3 regions of the Peribacillus sp. FSL K6-1552 genome follow, and region 2 is predicted to be linked to each of the others. Evidence: a T-box and tRNA genes for the amino acid it is inferred to sense, from the RefSeq annotation. Region 2 holds a T-box; the other regions hold tRNA genes.

Region 1 (6,231 bases), 3.5 Mb from region 2:
AACGGGTTACCGAATTCAGTCAAACTCCGAATGCCAAATACTTATTCTTGGGAGTCAGACTGCGAGTGATAAGATCCGTAGTCGAAAGGGAAACAGCCCAGACCACCAGCTAAGGTCCCAAAGTATACGTTAAGTGGAAAAGGATGTGGAGTTGCTTAGACAACCAGGATGTTGGCTCAGAAGCAGCCATCATTTAAAGAGTGCGTAATAGCTCACTGGTCGAGTGACTCCGCGCCGAAAATGTACCGGGGCTAAACGTATCACCGAAGCTGTGGATTGACACCGTATGGTGTCGATGGTAGGAGAGCGTTCTAAGGGCGTTGAAGTCAGACCGGAAGGACTGGTGGAGCGCTTAGAAGTGAGAATGCCGGTATGAGTAGCGAAAGAAGGGTGAGAATCCCTTCCACCGAATGCCTAAGGTTTCCTGAGGAAGGCTCGTCCGCTCAGGGTTAGTCGGGACCTAAGCCGAGGCCGAAAGGCGTAGGCGATGGACAACAGGTTGATATTCCTGTACCACCTATACATCGTTTGAACGATGGGGGGACGCAGAAGGATAGGGTAAGCGCGCTGTTGGATATGCGCGTCCAAGCAGTTAGGCCGGAAACGAGGCAAATCCCGTTTCCATTAAGGCGGAGCTGTGATGGCGAGGGAAATATAGTACCGAAGTTCCTGATTCCACGCTGCCAAGAAAAGCCTCTAGTGAGATGTAAGGTGCCCGTACCGCAAACCGACACAGGTAGGCGAGGAGAGAATCCTAAGGTGTGCGAGAGAACTCTCGTTAAGGAACTCGGCAAAATGACCCCGTAACTTCGGGAGAAGGGGTGCTTTTTAGGGTGAATAGCCCAGAAAAGCCGCAGTGAATAGGCCCAGGCGACTGTTTAGCAAAAACACAGGTCTCTGCGAAGCCGCAAGGCGAAGTATAGGGGCTGACACCTGCCCGGTGCTGGAAGGTTAAGGGGAGAGGTTAGCGCAAGCGAAGCTTTGAACCGAAGCCCCAGTAAACGGCGGCCGTAACTATAACGGTCCTAAGGTAGCGAAATTCCTTGTCGGGTAAGTTCCGACCCGCACGAAAGGTGTAACGATCTGGGCACTGTCTCAACGAGAGACTCGGTGAAATTATAGTACCTGTGAAGATGCAGGTTACCCGCGACAGGACGGAAAGACCCCGTGGAGCTTTACTGCAGCCTGATATTGAATTTTGGTACAGCTTGTACAGGATAGGTAGGAGCCTGAGAAGCCGGAGCGCTAGCTTCGGTGGAGGCGTTGGTGGGATACTACCCTGGCTGTATTGAAATTCTAACCCGCGCCCCTTATCGGGGTGGGAGACAGTGTCAGGTGGGCAGTTTGACTGGGGCGGTCGCCTCCTAAAGAGTAACGGAGGCGCCCAAAGGTTCCCTCAGAATGGTTGGAAATCATTCGTAGAGTGTAAAGGCACAAGGGAGCTTGACTGCGAGACCTACAAGTCGAGCAGGGACGAAAGTCGGGCTTAGTGATCCGGTGGTTCCGCATGGAAGGGCCATCGCTCAACGGATAAAAGCTACCCCGGGGATAACAGGCTTATCTCCCCCAAGAGTCCACATCGACGGGGAGGTTTGGCACCTCGATGTCGGCTCATCGCATCCTGGGGCTGTAGTCGGTCCCAAGGGTTGGGCTGTTCGCCCATTAAAGCGGTACGCGAGCTGGGTTCAGAACGTCGTGAGACAGTTCGGTCCCTATCCGTCGCGGGCGCAGGAAATTTGAGAGGAGCTGTCCTTAGTACGAGAGGACCGGGATGGACGCACCGCTGGTGTACCAGTTGTCTTGCCAAAGGCATAGCTGGGTAGCTACGTGCGGACGGGATAAGTGCTGAAAGCATCTAAGCATGAAGCCCCCCTCGAGATGAGATTTCCCATAGCGCAAGCTAGTAAGATCCCTGAAAGATGATCAGGTTGATAGGTCAGAGGTGGAAGCGTGGCGACATGTGGAGCTGACTGATACTAATAGATCGAGGACTTAACCACGCTTTAAAAAATGAAATACCTTCTTATTATCTAGTTTTGAAGGAATGAAAATTTCTTCTTGCATTTTCTCAAAAATACGTTATAATAATATATGTCTTGAAAAAATGTTAATAATGTTTGGTGACGATAGCGAAGAGGTCACACCCGTTCCCATTCCGAACACGGCAGTTAAGCTCTTCAGCGCCGATGGTAGTTGGGGGTTTCCCCCTGTGAGAGTAGGACGTCGCCAAGCTTATATCGTTCCGCAGTAGCTCAGTGGTAGAGCATTCGGCTGTTAACCGAACGGTCGTAGGTTCGAGTCCTACCTGCGGAGCCATTATTGGAGAGCTGTCCGAGTGGCCGAAGGAGCACGATTGGAAATCGTGTAGACGGGTAACCCTGTCTCAAGGGTTCAAATCCCTTGCTCTCCGCCATTTACAACTGGCCCGTTGGTCAAGCGGTTAAGACACCGCCCTTTCACGGCGGTAACACGGGTTCGAATCCCGTACGGGTCACCATTTCGAAAACATATGGAGGATTAGCTCAGCTGGGAGAGCATCTGCCTTACAAGCAGAGGGTCGGCGGTTCGATCCCGTCATCCTCCACCATTTTTTAAAAAGCAACAAGTTGTTTCTATATATCAGATATGATGAAACAGTTAAAACGAAAACTTGATGCAATAGCAGCATTATTAACGTCGCGGGGTGGAGCAGTCCGGTAGCTCGTCGGGCTCATAACCCGAAGGTCGCAGGTTCAAATCCTGTCCCCGCAATCTATGGTCCCGTGGTGTAGCGGTTAACATGCCTGCCTGTCACGCAGGAGATCGCGGGTTCGATTCCCGTCGGGACCGCCATTTTTATTGTTTGGCTCAGTAGCTCAGTCGGTAGAGCAAAGGACTGAAAATCCTTGTGTCGGCGGTTCGATTCCGTCCTGAGCCACCATTGTAGTGCCGGTGTAGCTCAACTGGTAGAGCAACTGACTTGTAATCAGTAGGTTGGGGGTTCAAGTCCTCTTGCCGGCACCAGTAACATCCATATGCGGAGGGGTAGCGAAGTGGCTAAACGCGGCGGACTGTAAATCCGCTCCTTCGGGTTCGGCAGTTCGAATCTGCCCCCCTCCACCATTTTATTTATAGGGGTATAGTTTAAAGGTAGAACAGAGGTCTCCAAAACCTCCAGTGTGGGTTCGAGTCCTACTACCCCTGCCAATTTTAATTTTATAATGGCGATTGTGGCGAAGTGGTTAACGCACCTGATTGTGGTTCAGGCATTCGTGGGTTCGATTCCCATCAGTCGCCCCATTTTTTAATAAATGATGGTATAATAAATATAACGTCAATGGGCTATAGCCAAGCGGTAAGGCAACGGATTTTGATTCCGTCATGCGAAGGTTCGATCCCTTCTAGCCCAGCCATTCGCGAAAGTAGTTCAGTGGTAGAATACAACCTTGCCAAGGTTGGGGTCGCGGGTTCGAATCCCGTCTTTCGCTCCAAAAACGTTGGCGGCATAGCCAAGCGGTAAGGCAGAGGTCTGCAAAACCTTTACCACCGGTTCGATTCCGGTTGCCGCCTCCAACAAAAATGCCGGTGTGGCGGAATTGGCAGACGCGCACGACTCAAAATCGTGTTCCTCTGGAGTGCCGGTTCGACCCCGGCCACCGGTATCTTAGAACGGCGATATAAAGCGGTTTTCCTTAATTGGAAAGCCGTTTTTTCGTGTTTTCACGGATTTTTAGTCGTGCGTTTTTATTTAGGCTATGTTAAATCAGAATGTTTTGATTTTCGACCAAAAAAAAACGCCCACTGAAAGGGCAGTTGTTTGAACTAACGTTACCTGTTAGCGGAACGAAGCTGCCGATTGATCTCCGTGGCAACCTCACGGTGTAGTTTAATAGATAAGAGTCTAGCGACCCTCCCATTTCTCTAAAATGATAAATATTTCCTAAAAATTTATTAATAAAAAAGCCGCGACAACTTCATGTACAACTGAATAATTTAATTTATGACATCAAAAGGAGGTGGTTGTATGAGTAATAAACGGCCAGATGTAGTCATTATAGTTAGAGATGAAGATGATTTTGAGAATATTGCTAAATTTGAAATAATCGGAAGCGCATCCCCGTGTAGAGAGTTCCTACGGGTAGGTGCTCCTATAAGTGATGTTGTATTATGTATGGTTAGGAATGGGTTTGTAAACGCTCAGGCTGAAAACGCTGTTATATTTTTCCGTCCTAGGTAATGTCTGACTTCGACTTGATGTTATCCTCTTCAGGTAGACTGTAAAAAAAGTGGACAAGGTATGATGTTCATAATAGTCGACTTGGAAGGGAGTTTTTTATGGCACTTACAAACGTTCAAGCAGTGAACACGTTGAAAATGAATCTTACGAATACAACCGAATAGTGTGACGTCATTCACGCTTTATATTGTCGATATATCAACGGATAAGGGTTCGATTCCATTTCGAAATTGCCCGAAGCACGGCTCAAAATCGTGTTCATCTGGAGTGCGGGTTCGACCCCGGCCACCGGTAGCGAAGAAAAGCTATTACTTCAAGCTTCACACTTAATTGTGTGAAGCTTTTTTGTGTTTATCACGCACTACAGAATATGTACAAATATTGTGCGGGGTAGTGTGCGATGAGTAAAGGAAGAAATTTACTATCGGAAGATGAATTAAGAATTGTTACAAAACTACTTACGTTAAATCTGATGAATTGGAGTTTAAATTATTCTTTGAAGACTGCCAATTAAGGAATCTTTGTCCTCATACTTTGAAATATTATCAAGAACAATTTAATGCGATTAAACGACCATTGGTAACAATGACAGAAAAGGATATTAAATTGATGATATTAAAATACCGTGAAGTTCGTCATTTACTGCGTTCTGGTGGTAAAATATAATTGTAGTATTATGGGAAGAGAGGGGAAAATTTGAATAATATCGGTGAGGATTTTAAATTACGTGTTCATAGCAATCGTTGGGGCCATTATGACAATTACACTCTTATAAAAAAAGAAAATGGATGGACTGTTATTACTATGAAAATTCATGGTGACGAAGGCGATAAACACGGCAGTCCTGCTATTGAAAAAGCATTTGGCGGAGAATCAATTTCATATCCAAACGATTTAGGATATTTCTTATCAGATATTTGGGATGCTTCAGAAACCAAAACTAAAGAAGAAGTTCAAAAATATTTCGATGAATTAGGAGAATGGATTTCTACCACTGAGAAAACGAAGCCTAATTTCGGAGCATTGCATTTATAAGTAAGCAAAAAAGATGTGTCCAAATCGGGCACATCTTTTTTAGTATTCAACATTTTCTTCAATAATCGGATTTCCTTCTGCGTCAAGCAGCTCTGGTTCGTAAAGATCATAATTGAATGTTTTCTGTTCCTCTAAATATTTTATTTTTTGGTATTCTTCTTTACTCATGCCCTCCCAAATATTTGGCCTGTGTTCGACATGCCCCATCTTGTAATACTTCATATCTACTTCTGGCTCTGTGAAAGCTTTGTTGAAAAGTATAATTCCGAAAGTGAATATCATGAGTATGATGGTCAAAATGGAGCCAGCTATTTTGATTTTGTTTAGAAATTTTTTCAATGGTGGGATTATTCCTTTCTGTGTTCGGTAATTTCAGAACTGCATAACTCACAGGACTGGATGAGTTGATAAGAAACTTTTTCGTATCAACTCAACTGTATAAAAGCCGACTTTCCACGTTACGCAGCTCTCCAGATGAAACACTATCGGCAACAATTATTTGCAAGGTTCTCATAGCTGTCATTCGCTTGTCTGGATGCTTCATTTGAAGATGTTGTTGTATCGCTCGGAAAAGCTCATTATTTTCTGGTCGGTTGGCATTATAGATTTCTTGTAAACTCTTCGATTTCTCCATGGCTTCTCCTACTTTCCATCAAGTGTGCATTGAAAGCTTATTCACCTTCATTTCTTATGCTATTCACATTTAGGTTAAATCGGTAAAATTGTAAGGTTGGTACTTGATTCGAGAGGCAGTTCTATACATTCGGTGGAAGTTAAAACTTCTTCGAGTACAAACTTCTTTGGGTCGACCTTCTCCATAATATAATATTCGGTCATGACGGTGTATTCACCTCCATTTCAACATTATTTTAAATAATCTTGGGGATTTTACGTGCATATTAAATATGCAGGTACCTCGTGGCTACCGAGGCACCTACATATCATTGTAATAATTACAGGCTATTTCAACGCGGGTAACT
Region 2 (6,231 bases):
GTTCTGGTCTTCAGTACATTGCTCGTAAAACTGGTGTCCTAAGCATCCTTCCGGATAATCTTGCGACCATGGAAAAAGTGCTGCCGAAAGTTCCCAAAAAATCCGAAATGAAAAATCGGCCAACAGAGCTGCCTGCGATAGGAAATCCGGTCAAAAAGGTAGCCTTCTTTTCCGGCTGTTTAATGGATACCATGTTTTTGGATACAAACAAGGCTACACTAAAACTTCTGCAGCTGGCCGGATGTGAAATCGTAATCCCGAAAGCCCAGGCTTGTTGCGGAGCCCTGCATGGTCATAGTGGTGAAAAAGAAGGCGCAAAAAAACTAGCCAAGCGTAATATTGAAGCGTTTGAAGCGGACGAAGTCGATTATATTATTACAAATGCCGGGGGTTGTGGAGCATTCCTTATTGATTATGATCATTTGCTTCAAGATGAGCCGGAGTGGTACGAAAGGGCCATTGCTTTTAAAAACAAAATGAAAGATATCAGCGAAATTCTTGTGGATTTACGCTTTCAGGAAAAAGTTCGCTTGAAACTGCCCTCACAGTCAGTGACATATCAAGATTCCTGCCACTTACGGAATGTGATGAAAACTTCAAAGGCGCCGAGAATTCTCCTTCAATCGATAGAAGGAATTGATTTTAGGGAAATGAAAGATGCCGATCGTTGCTGCGGCTCAGCTGGGATTTATAATATTGTAGAATCAGAGATGTCTATGAAAATTCTCGATTCAAAAATGGAACACACTAAATCGACACAGGCAGATATTGTTGTTACAGCTAATCCTGGTTGTTTGCTACAAATGCAATTGGGAATCGAAAGAGAAAACTTGAGCGAGTGTACGAAAGCGGTTCATATTGTGGATCTGCTTTTAGAGGCTGTTGTTTTATAGTAGAAGAAAGCGTATGTATTGATTGACTTAAGTAGTTAATGAAAGTATGGGAATGGTAGTATTTGGGTAAACATTAAATTTTAATATATGCGTAAGCCTTTGTTGTGACTTGGTTTCAAGTGAAATATCGTTCTGTTTTGAGAACGAATTGTAATGTTATATCCAAAAATGAAATATTACATCCTCGTTTACTTAGGGACTCAGCGGGTAGAGTTTATATATAACATCCACTTAACAAAACCTAAGGAGGAATGTAACATGAATAAAACAGTATATGGTGTATATGAATCGAATGCAGAAGTAATCCAAGCAATTAATGCACTTAAGGCTAAGGGCTTTGAGGGAGACGATATTTTGGTTGTTGCAGACAAAGAAGAAACATTAGATTTTACGAATCATCAACGAGAAACTGATGTTCGTACGATGACAAATGTCCCAAACGACGAGTCCTTTATGGACAAGGTAGCACGTTTTTTCATGCCGAATGATACGGCTGATATTTCAACCAGGTTAGCGGATGCAGGGCTTTCAAACAGTGAAGCGGCAGAACATGTCTATGATGTAGAACACGGGAAAGTTCTAGTTCTTGTAGAAGAGGGAGAAGGACATCTGAGGACGTCACGAAACAAATTCACTACCGGAGCAAGGGGTGTTGGAACGTCAGGAACAACGCTGGATACGAACTCAGCTACCCCCCTTTATAACGGTACCGAAAAAACGGATGCATTAAATAAAGACGACGTTTATGGAGTAAATGGACGAGGCCGTGAAGATAGTCTGGAAACAGGCAGTATTAATGAAGGGGAAACATTGCGTATCCCGGTTGTGGATGAAAAGTGGGAAGGATCGAAAATACCAGTTGTTACAGATGAAATTGTTATCAAGAAGCATGCTGTACAAGAAACTGAACAAGTCCAGGATACCTTCAAAAAAGAAGATATCCAGCTTGATAGTACTGATGATACAATCGTACATGAAAAAAAGGCAACTGAACGAAGAAAAGAGCGCTTCTAAAAGTGTAATAAAAAGAGCCTGCAGTTTTTTAAAACTGCAGGCTCTCAGACTGTAGACAAACTCGATGGAAATCGAGTTTGTCTACAGTTTTTTTAAGGGTTTTAAAAATTCGAACGTTGATTTCCACTCCAGGCACTCGCTTTCCGCGGGCGGTCCGGGAGCCTCCTCGGCGCCTTTGCGCCTGTGGGGTCTCCCTTGGACACGCTTTTCCCGCAGGAGTCTCGCACCTTCCGTTCCAATCAACTTTGTTTTAACAATTAGATATAACCGCTTTTGCCTACAGTCTTTTTTGTTTTAAAATAGGAGTATTAAAACTTGAGGTGAAGACGATGCTTTCGAAACATAATTCTATTCAGCGAGATCAACTTGAAATGATTACTTTGGATTTTAGAAAACCGCATTTGGAGTAAGTCATCATTTGTTTAATTTTGGGCCATCCGGGTATAAATACACTTAAGATTCAAATCGGAATTATCAAAGGAGGAAGAAGCATGGGAATAACATTATATGGTGTTTTTGATTCTAATCCGGAAGTTATTAAGGAAATACAAACTCTCAAAGTAAAGGGAGTTCGTGATGAAGAAATAACCGTAATAGCAGATAAAAAAGAAGATTTGAATTTTGGGAATGAAAAGCAGGAATCGGATGTAGACGTCATTACGAATTCATATAAGGATTCTTTTATTGAAAAGGTCAAACACTTTTTCTTAAACGAAGGATCGGGAGACATGAGGAGCCGGCTAGGAGATATGGGACTTGCCGATAGTGAAACCACTGCTTATATAAACGAAGTTCAAGCTGGGAAATCCCTGATTCTCCTGGATGAATCAGAAACCATATCACCGGAGGAAGAAGTAACTACCGACACCTTGCAAAAAGCGGACAGGCTTACTGCAGAGAACCCACTTAAAACAGGCATGGTGAATAATCCGGACCCTAACCTTTTCCCGGAAACAACAGCTAATGCTTATCAAACAAGGGAAGTAGAAGCCCAGCCAGGAAAAAGCGAAGAGCTTCATGTGAATTCTGCCAACTTATTTGAAAATCAATACCTGAACACGAATCGAGCTGAAGAAAGAGAAATAAAGGCGAACTCCACCGAAAAATATAAGGTGAAAAAGCCTGGGGATTATGAAGGAACACTAGCGAGCGACCCCAATGTAGACCCATTTTCTGCTGATACTAAAAAAGCACTGGATACAGCAGGGGCACTGGATCGGACTATGAACCCGAATGTTGAAAGTGTGCAGCAAGAAGAAAAGGATATCATGCAGGATGAATACATCAAAAATCGAATTAACACCGATAATTTATAAGACGCAAAATAACAGCCTGCGCAAGGCTGTTATTTTTTTAAGGAATGGGTGGAAATCCTTTTATGCAAAGGATTCCTTTAATGATTGGTTAGGATTTCTCATTAGACAATTTGCTTGTTTATTGATCAAGCCGCAAGGTATAATTACAAAGGAATTTATTCTAAGTAGAGTAACAAGGAGGGGGAGAAACATGGAAAAAAACGTATATGGTGTTTTTGACTCTAATCCGGAACTACTTGCTGCAATTCAAGAATTACAAGCTAAAGGCGTTACTGGCCCCCAAATGACAGTAGCAGCTAATATAAAAAATGATGTGCAGCTTGGAAATGAACATACGGATATCCTGATCATCGCCAATCAGGATAAGGAGGACACTCTTTTTTTAAGAATCTTCCACTACTTCACAGATGAAGGATCTGGAGATTTACGCAGCTTTTTCACGAAATACGGCTATTCTTATGATGAGACAAAAGCAATGCTTGAAGAAGTGAGCGCAAAAAAATTCATCTTACTGCTCGATGAAGAAGTCTCTATCGATGAACTAAAGTCAGGCTTTGATAAAGTAGTGCCGAAGTAAGCGAATACAAAAAAATAACAGCCTGCGAGGGCTGTTATTTTTTTAATCCTGATTCGAGAACAGTAATCATTTCATGTTTTTCCTGCTCAGATGAATTTTGCCAAATGACCTCGAATAATACGCCCAATCCAGGAAGCATTTTTTCCTCGCCATTCTGAATTGCATCGACAATCGTGTCTTCTAGCTGCTCTTGAGTATTCCCGGTTACGTTTTGAATGATCGCATTCCTTAGGTTTAAATTCACATTTATTCCTCCTCTTACACATAATGACTCACATTAATAGCATTTCACAAACTGGCATGCAATATGTATGTAAATTGCGTTATAATAGGACAATCAGTGTAAAGTTAAAGGAGCGTTTAACCTTGAAATATATTGAATCCGTAAAAAACCCGCAAGTGAAGCAATGGAAAAAGCTATTGACGAAGAAAGAGCGCGACAAAACAGGGAAATATTTAGTCGAAGGCTTTCACCTCGTTGAAGAAGCGTTAAAGGAAGAAATCGTCATTGAAGTGATTGTTAATGATGAAACAGAAATGCCTGCCCATTTTACACTAGAAGGCACAGAAGTCATTTATGTTAAAAATGATATTATGAAAGCGATTTGTGATACAGAGACCCCTCAGGGAATTGCAGCTGTATGTGAGCAGAAATCAATTAGTATGGCGTCCATTAATCCGGATAAACTATTGTTGATAGATGCGGTACAGGATCCAGGGAATCTCGGAACGATGATTCGGACGGCAGATGCGGCTGGAATTGATGCTGTCATTCTCGGAGAAGGTTGTGCAGATCTGTATAATCCGAAAGTGGTCCGTTCGACGCAAGGAAGCCTGTTTCATATGCCTGTCATCAAAGGAAACCTTTCTGAAATCATCGATGAATTAAAGCAAAAAGGCACACCGGTTTACGGCACAGCCCTTGAAGGAGCCTCGCCATTTGAAGAAGTGGAAAAGTCCTCTCGATTTGCTTTGCTTGTCGGTAATGAAGGACAGGGAGTAGCAAAGGGATTGCTAGAGAAAACTACGAAAAACCTCTATATTCCTATCTACGGGAAAAGCGAATCTCTTAATGTAGGGATTGCAGCTGGGATTTTAATGTACCATTTACGAAAATCAATTTGAAACGGCTGACGAATTATAATATAATAAAACAGAATTTTATAATGAAAACAACGATGACAAAGAGTAGTAACTTAAGATATCCATAACCAGGGAAAAAATGCCGTGACTGAAAGCATTTTTATGGCGCTGCTTAAGGGAATTCACCTTTCGAGTTGGCATTGGGAAGACATAGGGTCCGAAAAATGTTCCGGTGAAGAGCCGTTATTTTTATGAAGTGAGTGCGAAGTTTTTTTGCTTGTGCACTAATAAGGGTGGTACCGCGATACATAAACCTCGTCCCTTTCTGGGATTGGGGTTTTTTTGTGTTTATTTTTACAAAAGGAAAATAAAGGAGGAAGACATGATGCAGGAACGTTTACTAGAACTGCAGGAAGAAGCGTTGCAAAAAGTTGCCGCAGCTTCCGAACTAAAGGAACTGAATGAAGTCCGTGTTTCTTATTTAGGGAAAAAAGGGCCTATCACTGAGGTATTGCGTGGCATGGGTAAATTGTCAGCGGAGGAACGGCCGAAAATCGGTGCTCTTGCTAATGATGTTCGTGAAGCAATCGCTTCAAAAATTGAGGAGAAACAAAAAGCTCTTGAAACAGCTGCTGTCAATGCAAAGCTAGCAACAGAAACCATTGATGTTACACTTCCAGGACGACCGGTTAACAAGGGGAATCTTCACCCATTAACACGTGTTGTAGAAGAAATTGAAGATTTATTCATCGGTATGGGTTACACAGTTGCAGAAGGTCCAGAAGTCGAAAGCGACTACTACAATTTTGAGGCATTGAACCTGCCGAAAAGCCATCCAGCACGTGATATGCAGGACTCTTTCTACATCACAGATGAAATCCTAATGCGTACACACACTTCACCGGTACAAGCTAGAACGATGGAAAAACATAAAGGCCAAGGCCCTGTTAAAATTATTTGCCCTGGTAAAGTATATCGCCGTGATAACGATGACGCGACACACTCCCATCAATTCCAACAAATTGAAGGCCTGGTCATCGATGAAAACATCAGCATGAGCGACCTGAAAGGTACGCTTGACGTGTTTGCGAAAAAAGTATTTGGTCAAGACCGTGAAATCCGTCTTCGTCCAAGTTTCTTCCCATTTACAGAACCATCTGTTGAAGTTGATATTTCTTGTAAAATCTGCGGTGGAAAAGGCTGCAGCGTCTGTAAACAAACAGGCTGGATTGAAGTGCTGGGCGGCGGGATTGTTCACCCGAACGTACTTGAAATGGCTGGATTCGATTCGAAAAAATACTCAGGATTCGCTTTTGGAATCGGTGTGGAACGAATCGCAATGTTGAAA
Region 3 (6,231 bases), 870 kb from region 2:
ATTGTTTATGGGCTTTTTGATAATCTTGATTGCCTATTTCATTCAAACTGGTTTTGTTTCTACCACAGCTATCTTAATTGCTATACCAAGCGGAATTTTAGTCGGGTTAATCAATTTATCCAATAACCTCCGTGATCATGACGGAGATAAGGCACACGGCCGTAAAACGATGCCTGTAGTAATGGGCAGAAAAAATGCCTTAACATTTATGGCAATTATGTTTGCCTTCTCTTACCTATGGCTAGTAGGATTAGTCCTAGCTGAAAGCGTTACAGCATGGATTTTGCTTGCCTTCCTAAGCATTCCGAAAGCCTTGGCAGCAATCAAAGGCTTCGTCGGTAAAACGTCACCTATTACGATGGTACCTGCGATGAAAGCCACGGCCCAAACGAACACCTTCTTCGGCCTGCTTATGGCCATTGGATTATTCATCAGCTATCTTATTTAATCGCTAAGGACTGAGTCGATTTTGACTCAGTCCTTTTTTGCTTCCTTCCAATTTGTTTCCCTCCCCTCCGATTCGGGTAATGGATAAGACACCCATCCAACCATTATTCAAATGAGATATAGACTTTCGAAGGAGTGAAATAAACATGGCAACCAAACAACAAACGCAACATTTAAAAAAAGAACTACTTATAGAAAAAGAAGAACTGAATAATAGGCTCAAAAATGATGAACAAACACTTCTAAATAAAAGTCAGACAGAATCTGTAGGGGAACTATCCTCCTATGACAATCATCCCGCTGACCTTGGAACTGAATTATTCGAAATGGAAAGAAACCAGGCACTAGATGAGCATGCACAATCTGAAATGGAAAAAGTCAAGAATGCATTGAATGCGATAGAAGCAGGCTTCTATGGCCATTGTAAAACCTGTGATACAGAAATCCCTTTTGAACGGCTTGAAGCCATACCTACCACTCTCTATTGTGTCGAGCACGCCCCAGAACGACCGACTACACAAGATCGACCAGTTGAAGAAGACGTACTGATTCCATCAAAGGGAAATAATTTTGAAAACCGTCATGGAAGTGAAATAGTAGATAAAGAAGATAGCTTTGGCGAAGTAGCCAAATTTGGTACATCTGAAACACCTGCGGATTACACGGGCGATCATGACAGCTATTATAATCTTTATAAAACAGAAGATGAAACCGATGGATTTTCTGAAGACTATGAAGGATTTGTAGCAAATGATATCGAAGGAAAAAAAATAAGGGGTATCCCGAATAAAAAGAAAAAGAACTATGAAGATACATTAGATGAAGAAAATGTTAAATCTCAGCTTGGAGACATTCCTTATAAACAAAAAGATAGTTATATCAATGAAGAGAAATAAATAAAAAAAAGAAGCATACAGAATGTATGCTTCTTTTTTATGACCCGTACGGGATTCGAACCCGTGTTACCGCCGTGAAAGGGCGGTGTCTTAACCGCTTGACCAACGGGCCAAATGGCGGAGAAGGAGGGATTTGAACCCTCGCGCCGCTCACGCGACCTACACCCTTAGCAGGGGCGCCTCTTCAGCCTCTTGAGTACTTCCCCATGGCTCCGCAGGTAGGACTCGAACCTACGACCGTTCGGTTAACAGCCGAATGCTCTACCACTGAGCTACTGCGGAACAATATGAATATGGTGGGCCTAAATGGACTCGAACCATCGACCTCACGCTTATCAGGCGTGCGCTCTAACCAGCTGAGCTATAGGCCCATAAATTGGAGCGGGTGAAGGGAATCGAACCCTCATCATCAGCTTGGAAGGCTGAGGTTTTACCACTAAACTACACCCGCGAAATGGGGCGACTGATGGGAATCGAACCCACGAATGCCTGAACCACAATCAGGTGCGTTAACCACTTCGCCACAATCGCCGTAATTTTTGAAATAATGGTGGCTCAGGACGGAATCGAACCGCCGACACAAGGATTTTCAGTCCTTTGCTCTACCGACTGAGCTACTGAGCCACATTTGTATTAAATTTAATAATGGCGGTCCCGACGGGAATCGAACCCGCGATCTCCTGCGTGACAGGCAGGCATGTTAACCGCTACACCACGGGACCTAATAATTGCGGGGACAGGATTTGAACCTGCGACCTTCGGGTTATGAGCCCGACGAGCTACCGGACTGCTCCACCCCGCGACGGTAATAATGAAACGATTTTGCATCAAGTTTTCGTGTAGATTGTTTCATCCGCTTCCTCTATGTAAAGGTTGTTTCAAAACAACTTGCTGCTTTTAAAGAAATGGAGGAGGTAGAGGGATTCGAACCCCCGCGGGATTTGACTCCCCTGTCGGTTTTCAAGACCGATCCCTTCAGCCGAACTTGGGTATACCTCCGTGGCTAAAAAAATTACATGGTGGACCTTGTAGGACTCGAACCTACGACCGGACGGTTATGAGCCGTCTGCTCTAACCAGCTGAGCTAAAGGTCCTTATATTTATTGGTAGCGGCGGAGGGGATCGAACCCCCGACCTCACGGGTATGAACCGTACGCTCTAGCCAGCTGAGCTACACCGCCAATATAATATAAGTTTTTGATGAAAAATGGTGGAGCCTAGCGGGATCGAACCGCTGACCTCCTGCGTGCAAGGCAGGCGCTCTCCCAGCTGAGCTAAGGCCCCATTCATTAGAAATCACGTGGTCGGGAAGACAGGATTCGAACCTGCGACCCCTTGGTCCCAAACCAAGTGCTCTACCAAGCTGAGCTACTTCCCGCAAAAAACATGGTGCGCCCGGCGGGAGTCGAACCTACAACCTTCTGATTCGTAGTCAGATGCTCTATCCAATTGAGCTACGGGCGCATATTAAGATGGTGCCGAGGACCGGAATCGAACCGGTACGGTAGTCACCTACCGCAGGATTTTAAGTCCTGTGCGTCTGCCAGTTCCGCCACCCCGGCACATACGAAAAGTGGAGCGGAAGACGGGATTCGAACCCGCGACCCCAACCTTGGCAAGGTTGTATTCTACCACTGAACTACTTCCGCATGAAAGATGCGGGTGAAGGGACTTGAACCCCCACGCCTTGCGGCGCCAGATCCTAAGTCTGGTGCGTCTGCCAATTCCGCCACACCCGCATAATATAATGGTGAGCCATGAAGGATTCGAACCTTCGACCCTCTGATTAAAAGTCAGATGCTCTACCAACTGAGCTAATGGCTCGTACGTTTAATAATAAAAGATGGTGCCGGCAAGAGGACTTGAACCCCCAACCTACTGATTACAAGTCAGTTGCTCTACCAGTTGAGCTACACCGGCAGGTGTAAAAAATGGTGGAGGATGACGGGATCGAACCGCCGACCCTCTGCTTGTAAGGCAGATGCTCTCCCAGCTGAGCTAATCCTCCATATGTGTAACTGCTTGGCGGCGTCCTACTCTCACAGGGGGAAACCCCCAACTACCATCGGCGCTGAAGAGCTTAACTGCCGTGTTCGGAATGGGAACGGGTGTGACCTCTTCGCTATCGCCACCAAACAATGTTAACATTTTTTTAAGACATATATTATTATAACGTCTTTTTGAAAAAATGCAAGAAGAAATTTTCATTCCTTCAAAACTAGATAATAAGAAGGTATTTCATTTTTTAAAGCGTGGTTAAGTCCTCGATCTATTAGTATCAGTCAGCTCCACATGTCGCCACGCTTCCACCTCTGACCTATCAACCTGATCATCTTTCAGGGATCTTACTAGCTTGCGCTATGGGAAATCTCATCTCGAGGGGGGCTTCATGCTTAGATGCTTTCAGCACTTATCCCGTCCGCACGTAGCTACCCAGCTATGCCTTTGGCAAGACAACTGGTACACCAGCGGTGCGTCCATCCCGGTCCTCTCGTACTAAGGACAGCTCCTCTCAAATTTCCTGCGCCCGCGACGGATAGGGACCGAACTGTCTCACGACGTTCTGAACCCAGCTCGCGTACCGCTTTAATGGGCGAACAGCCCAACCCTTGGGACCGACTACAGCCCCAGGATGCGATGAGCCGACATCGAGGTGCCAAACCTCCCCGTCGATGTGGACTCTTGGGGGAGATAAGCCTGTTATCCCCGGGGTAGCTTTTATCCGTTGAGCGATGGCCCTTCCATGCGGAACCACCGGATCACTAAGCCCGACTTTCGTCCCTGCTCGACTTGTAGGTCTCGCAGTCAAGCTCCCTTGTGCCTTTACACTCTACGAATGATTTCCAACCATTCTGAGGGAACCTTTGGGCGCCTCCGTTACTCTTTAGGAGGCGACCGCCCCAGTCAAACTGCCCACCTGACACTGTCTCCCACCCCGATAAGGGGCGCGGGTTAGAATTTCAATACAGCCAGGGTAGTATCCCACCAACGCCTCCACCGAAGCTAGCGCTCCGGCTTCTCAGGCTCCTACCTATCCTGTACAAGCTGTACCAAAATTCAATATCAGGCTGCAGTAAAGCTCCACGGGGTCTTTCCGTCCTGTCGCGGGTAACCTGCATCTTCACAGGTACTATAATTTCACCGAGTCTCTCGTTGAGACAGTGCCCAGATCGTTACACCTTTCGTGCGGGTCGGAACTTACCCGACAAGGAATTTCGCTACCTTAGGACCGTTATAGTTACGGCCGCCGTTTACTGGGGCTTCGGTTCAAAGCTTCGCTTGCGCTAACCTCTCCCCTTAACCTTCCAGCACCGGGCAGGTGTCAGCCCCTATACTTCGCCTTGCGGCTTCGCAGAGACCTGTGTTTTTGCTAAACAGTCGCCTGGGCCTATTCACTGCGGCTTTTCTGGGCTATTCACCCTAAAAAGCACCCCTTCTCCCGAAGTTACGGGGTCATTTTGCCGAGTTCCTTAACGAGAGTTCTCTCGCACACCTTAGGATTCTCTCCTCGCCTACCTGTGTCGGTTTGCGGTACGGGCACCTTACATCTCACTAGAGGCTTTTCTTGGCAGCGTGGAATCAGGAACTTCGGTACTATATTTCCCTCGCCATCACAGCTCCGCCTTAATGGAAACGGGATTTGCCTCGTTTCCGGCCTAACTGCTTGGACGCGCATATCCAACAGCGCGCTTACCCTATCCTTCTGCGTCCCCCCATCGTTCAAACGATGTATAGGTGGTACAGGAATATCAACCTGTTGTCCATCGCCTACGCCTTTCGGCCTCGGCTTAGGTCCCGACTAACCCTGAGCGGACGAGCCTTCCTCAGGAAACCTTAGGCATTCGGTGGAAGGGATTCTCACCCTTCTTTCGCTACTCATACCGGCATTCTCACTTCTAAGCGCTCCACCAGTCCTTCCGGTCTGACTTCAACGCCCTTAGAACGCTCTCCTACCATCGACACCATACGGTGTCAATCCACAGCTTCGGTGATACGTTTAGCCCCGGTACATTTTCGGCGCGGAGTCACTCGACCAGTGAGCTATTACGCACTCTTTAAATGATGGCTGCTTCTGAGCCAACATCCTGGTTGTCTAAGCAACTCCACATCCTTTTCCACTTAACGTATACTTTGGGACCTTAGCTGGTGGTCTGGGCTGTTTCCCTTTCGACTACGGATCTTATCACTCGCAGTCTGACTCCCAAGAATAAGTATTTGGCATTCGGAGTTTGACTGAATTCGGTAACCCGTTGGGGGCCCCTAGTCCAATCAGTGCTCTACCTCCAATACTCTCATCTTGAGGCTAGCCCTAAAGCTATTTCGGAGAGAACCAGCTATCTCCAGGTTCGATTGGAATTTCTCCGCTACCCACACCTCATCCCCGCACTTTTCAACGTGCGTGGGTTCGGGCCTCCATTCAGTGTTACCTGAACTTCACCCTGGACATGGGTAGATCACCTGGTTTCGGGTCTACGACCTCATACTCATTCGCCCTATTCAGACTCGCTTTCGCTGCGGCTCCGTCTTATCAACTTAACCTCGCATGAAATCGTAACTCGCCGGTTCATTCTACAAAAGGCACGCCATTACCCATTAACGGGCTTTGACTACTTGTAGGCACACGGTTTCAGGATCTATTTCACTCCCCTTCCGGGGTGCTTTTCACCTTTCCCTCACGGTACTGGTTCACTATCGGTCACTAGGTAGTATTTAGCCTTGGGAGATGGTCCTCCCTGCTTCCGACGGGATTTCTCGTGTCCCGCCGTACTCAGGATCCACTCAGGAGGGAACGAAGTTTCAACTACAGGGTTTTTACCTTCTTTGACGGACCTTTCCAGATCACTTCATTTACCCCGTTCCTTTGTAACTCCATGTTGAGTGTCCTACA

Evidence for each region. The T-box of region 2 lies ahead of pheS (phenylalanine--tRNA ligase subunit alpha). A T-box ahead of a tRNA ligase gene usually reads a tRNA of that ligase, here a tRNA-Phe.
Region 1: it encodes a tRNA-Phe, which carries the amino acid that the T-box ahead of pheS (phenylalanine--tRNA ligase subunit alpha) is inferred to sense. The anticodon was not compared.
Region 3: it encodes a tRNA-Phe, which carries the amino acid that the T-box ahead of pheS (phenylalanine--tRNA ligase subunit alpha) is inferred to sense. The anticodon was not compared.

What each region holds. Positions count from the first base shown of each region.
Region 1 covers NZ_JBBOST010000001.1:783,402-789,632, forward strand. Annotated here, with positions in the region: rRNA gene NST21_RS03665 (23S ribosomal RNA) at 1-2,000, shown strand, start outside; rRNA gene rrf (5S ribosomal RNA) at 2,117-2,232, shown strand; tRNA gene NST21_RS03675 (tRNA-Asn) at 2,242-2,316, shown strand; tRNA gene NST21_RS03680 (tRNA-Ser) at 2,322-2,413, shown strand; tRNA gene NST21_RS03685 (tRNA-Glu) at 2,423-2,497, shown strand; tRNA gene NST21_RS03690 (tRNA-Val) at 2,512-2,587, shown strand; tRNA gene NST21_RS03695 (tRNA-Met) at 2,678-2,751, shown strand; tRNA gene NST21_RS03700 (tRNA-Asp) at 2,757-2,832, shown strand; tRNA gene NST21_RS03705 (tRNA-Phe) at 2,845-2,920, shown strand; tRNA gene NST21_RS03710 (tRNA-Thr) at 2,928-3,003, shown strand; tRNA gene NST21_RS03715 (tRNA-Tyr) at 3,019-3,102, shown strand; tRNA gene NST21_RS03720 (tRNA-Trp) at 3,113-3,186, shown strand; tRNA gene NST21_RS03725 (tRNA-His) at 3,204-3,279, shown strand; tRNA gene NST21_RS03730 (tRNA-Gln) at 3,318-3,392, shown strand; tRNA gene NST21_RS03735 (tRNA-Gly) at 3,396-3,470, shown strand; tRNA gene NST21_RS03740 (tRNA-Cys) at 3,479-3,552, shown strand; tRNA gene NST21_RS03745 (tRNA-Leu) at 3,561-3,641, shown strand; gene NST21_RS03750 (hypothetical protein) at 4,004-4,216, shown strand; gene NST21_RS03755 (hypothetical protein) at 4,913-5,251, shown strand; gene NST21_RS03760 (hypothetical protein) at 5,291-5,590, opposite strand; gene NST21_RS03765 (hypothetical protein) at 5,682-5,885, opposite strand; gene NST21_RS03770 (hypothetical protein) at 5,960-6,088, opposite strand.
Region 2 covers NZ_JBBOST010000001.1:4,303,387-4,309,617, reverse strand. Annotated here, with positions in the region: gene NST21_RS20750 ((Fe-S)-binding protein) at 1-893, shown strand, start outside; gene NST21_RS20745 (YsnF/AvaK domain-containing protein) at 1,152-1,907, shown strand; gene NST21_RS20740 (general stress protein) at 2,399-3,223, shown strand; gene NST21_RS20735 (general stress protein) at 3,414-3,800, shown strand; gene sspI (small acid-soluble spore protein SspI) at 3,835-4,044, opposite strand; gene NST21_RS20725 (TrmH family RNA methyltransferase) at 4,167-4,925, shown strand; T-box leader at 4,970-5,209, shown strand; gene pheS (phenylalanine--tRNA ligase subunit alpha) at 5,269-6,231, shown strand, end outside.
Region 3 covers NZ_JBBOST010000001.1:5,171,738-5,177,968, forward strand. Annotated here, with positions in the region: gene NST21_RS24725 (1,4-dihydroxy-2-naphthoate polyprenyltransferase) at 1-448, shown strand, start outside; gene NST21_RS24730 (TraR/DksA C4-type zinc finger protein) at 594-1,343, shown strand; tRNA gene NST21_RS24735 (tRNA-Glu) at 1,384-1,455, opposite strand; tRNA gene NST21_RS24740 (tRNA-Ser) at 1,459-1,549, opposite strand; tRNA gene NST21_RS24745 (tRNA-Asn) at 1,551-1,625, opposite strand; tRNA gene NST21_RS24750 (tRNA-Ile) at 1,638-1,714, opposite strand; tRNA gene NST21_RS24755 (tRNA-Gly) at 1,721-1,794, opposite strand; tRNA gene NST21_RS24760 (tRNA-His) at 1,799-1,874, opposite strand; tRNA gene NST21_RS24765 (tRNA-Phe) at 1,892-1,967, opposite strand; tRNA gene NST21_RS24770 (tRNA-Asp) at 1,990-2,065, opposite strand; tRNA gene NST21_RS24775 (tRNA-Met) at 2,072-2,145, opposite strand; tRNA gene NST21_RS24780 (tRNA-Ser) at 2,250-2,342, opposite strand; tRNA gene NST21_RS24785 (tRNA-Ile) at 2,361-2,437, opposite strand; tRNA gene NST21_RS24790 (tRNA-Met) at 2,448-2,524, opposite strand; tRNA gene NST21_RS24795 (tRNA-Ala) at 2,552-2,627, opposite strand; tRNA gene NST21_RS24800 (tRNA-Pro) at 2,645-2,721, opposite strand; tRNA gene NST21_RS24805 (tRNA-Arg) at 2,731-2,807, opposite strand; tRNA gene NST21_RS24810 (tRNA-Leu) at 2,817-2,905, opposite strand; tRNA gene NST21_RS24815 (tRNA-Gly) at 2,918-2,992, opposite strand; tRNA gene NST21_RS24820 (tRNA-Leu) at 3,001-3,082, opposite strand; tRNA gene NST21_RS24825 (tRNA-Lys) at 3,092-3,167, opposite strand; tRNA gene NST21_RS24830 (tRNA-Thr) at 3,188-3,263, opposite strand; tRNA gene NST21_RS24835 (tRNA-Val) at 3,276-3,351, opposite strand; rRNA gene rrf (5S ribosomal RNA) at 3,364-3,479, opposite strand; rRNA gene NST21_RS24845 (23S ribosomal RNA) at 3,596-6,231, opposite strand, start outside.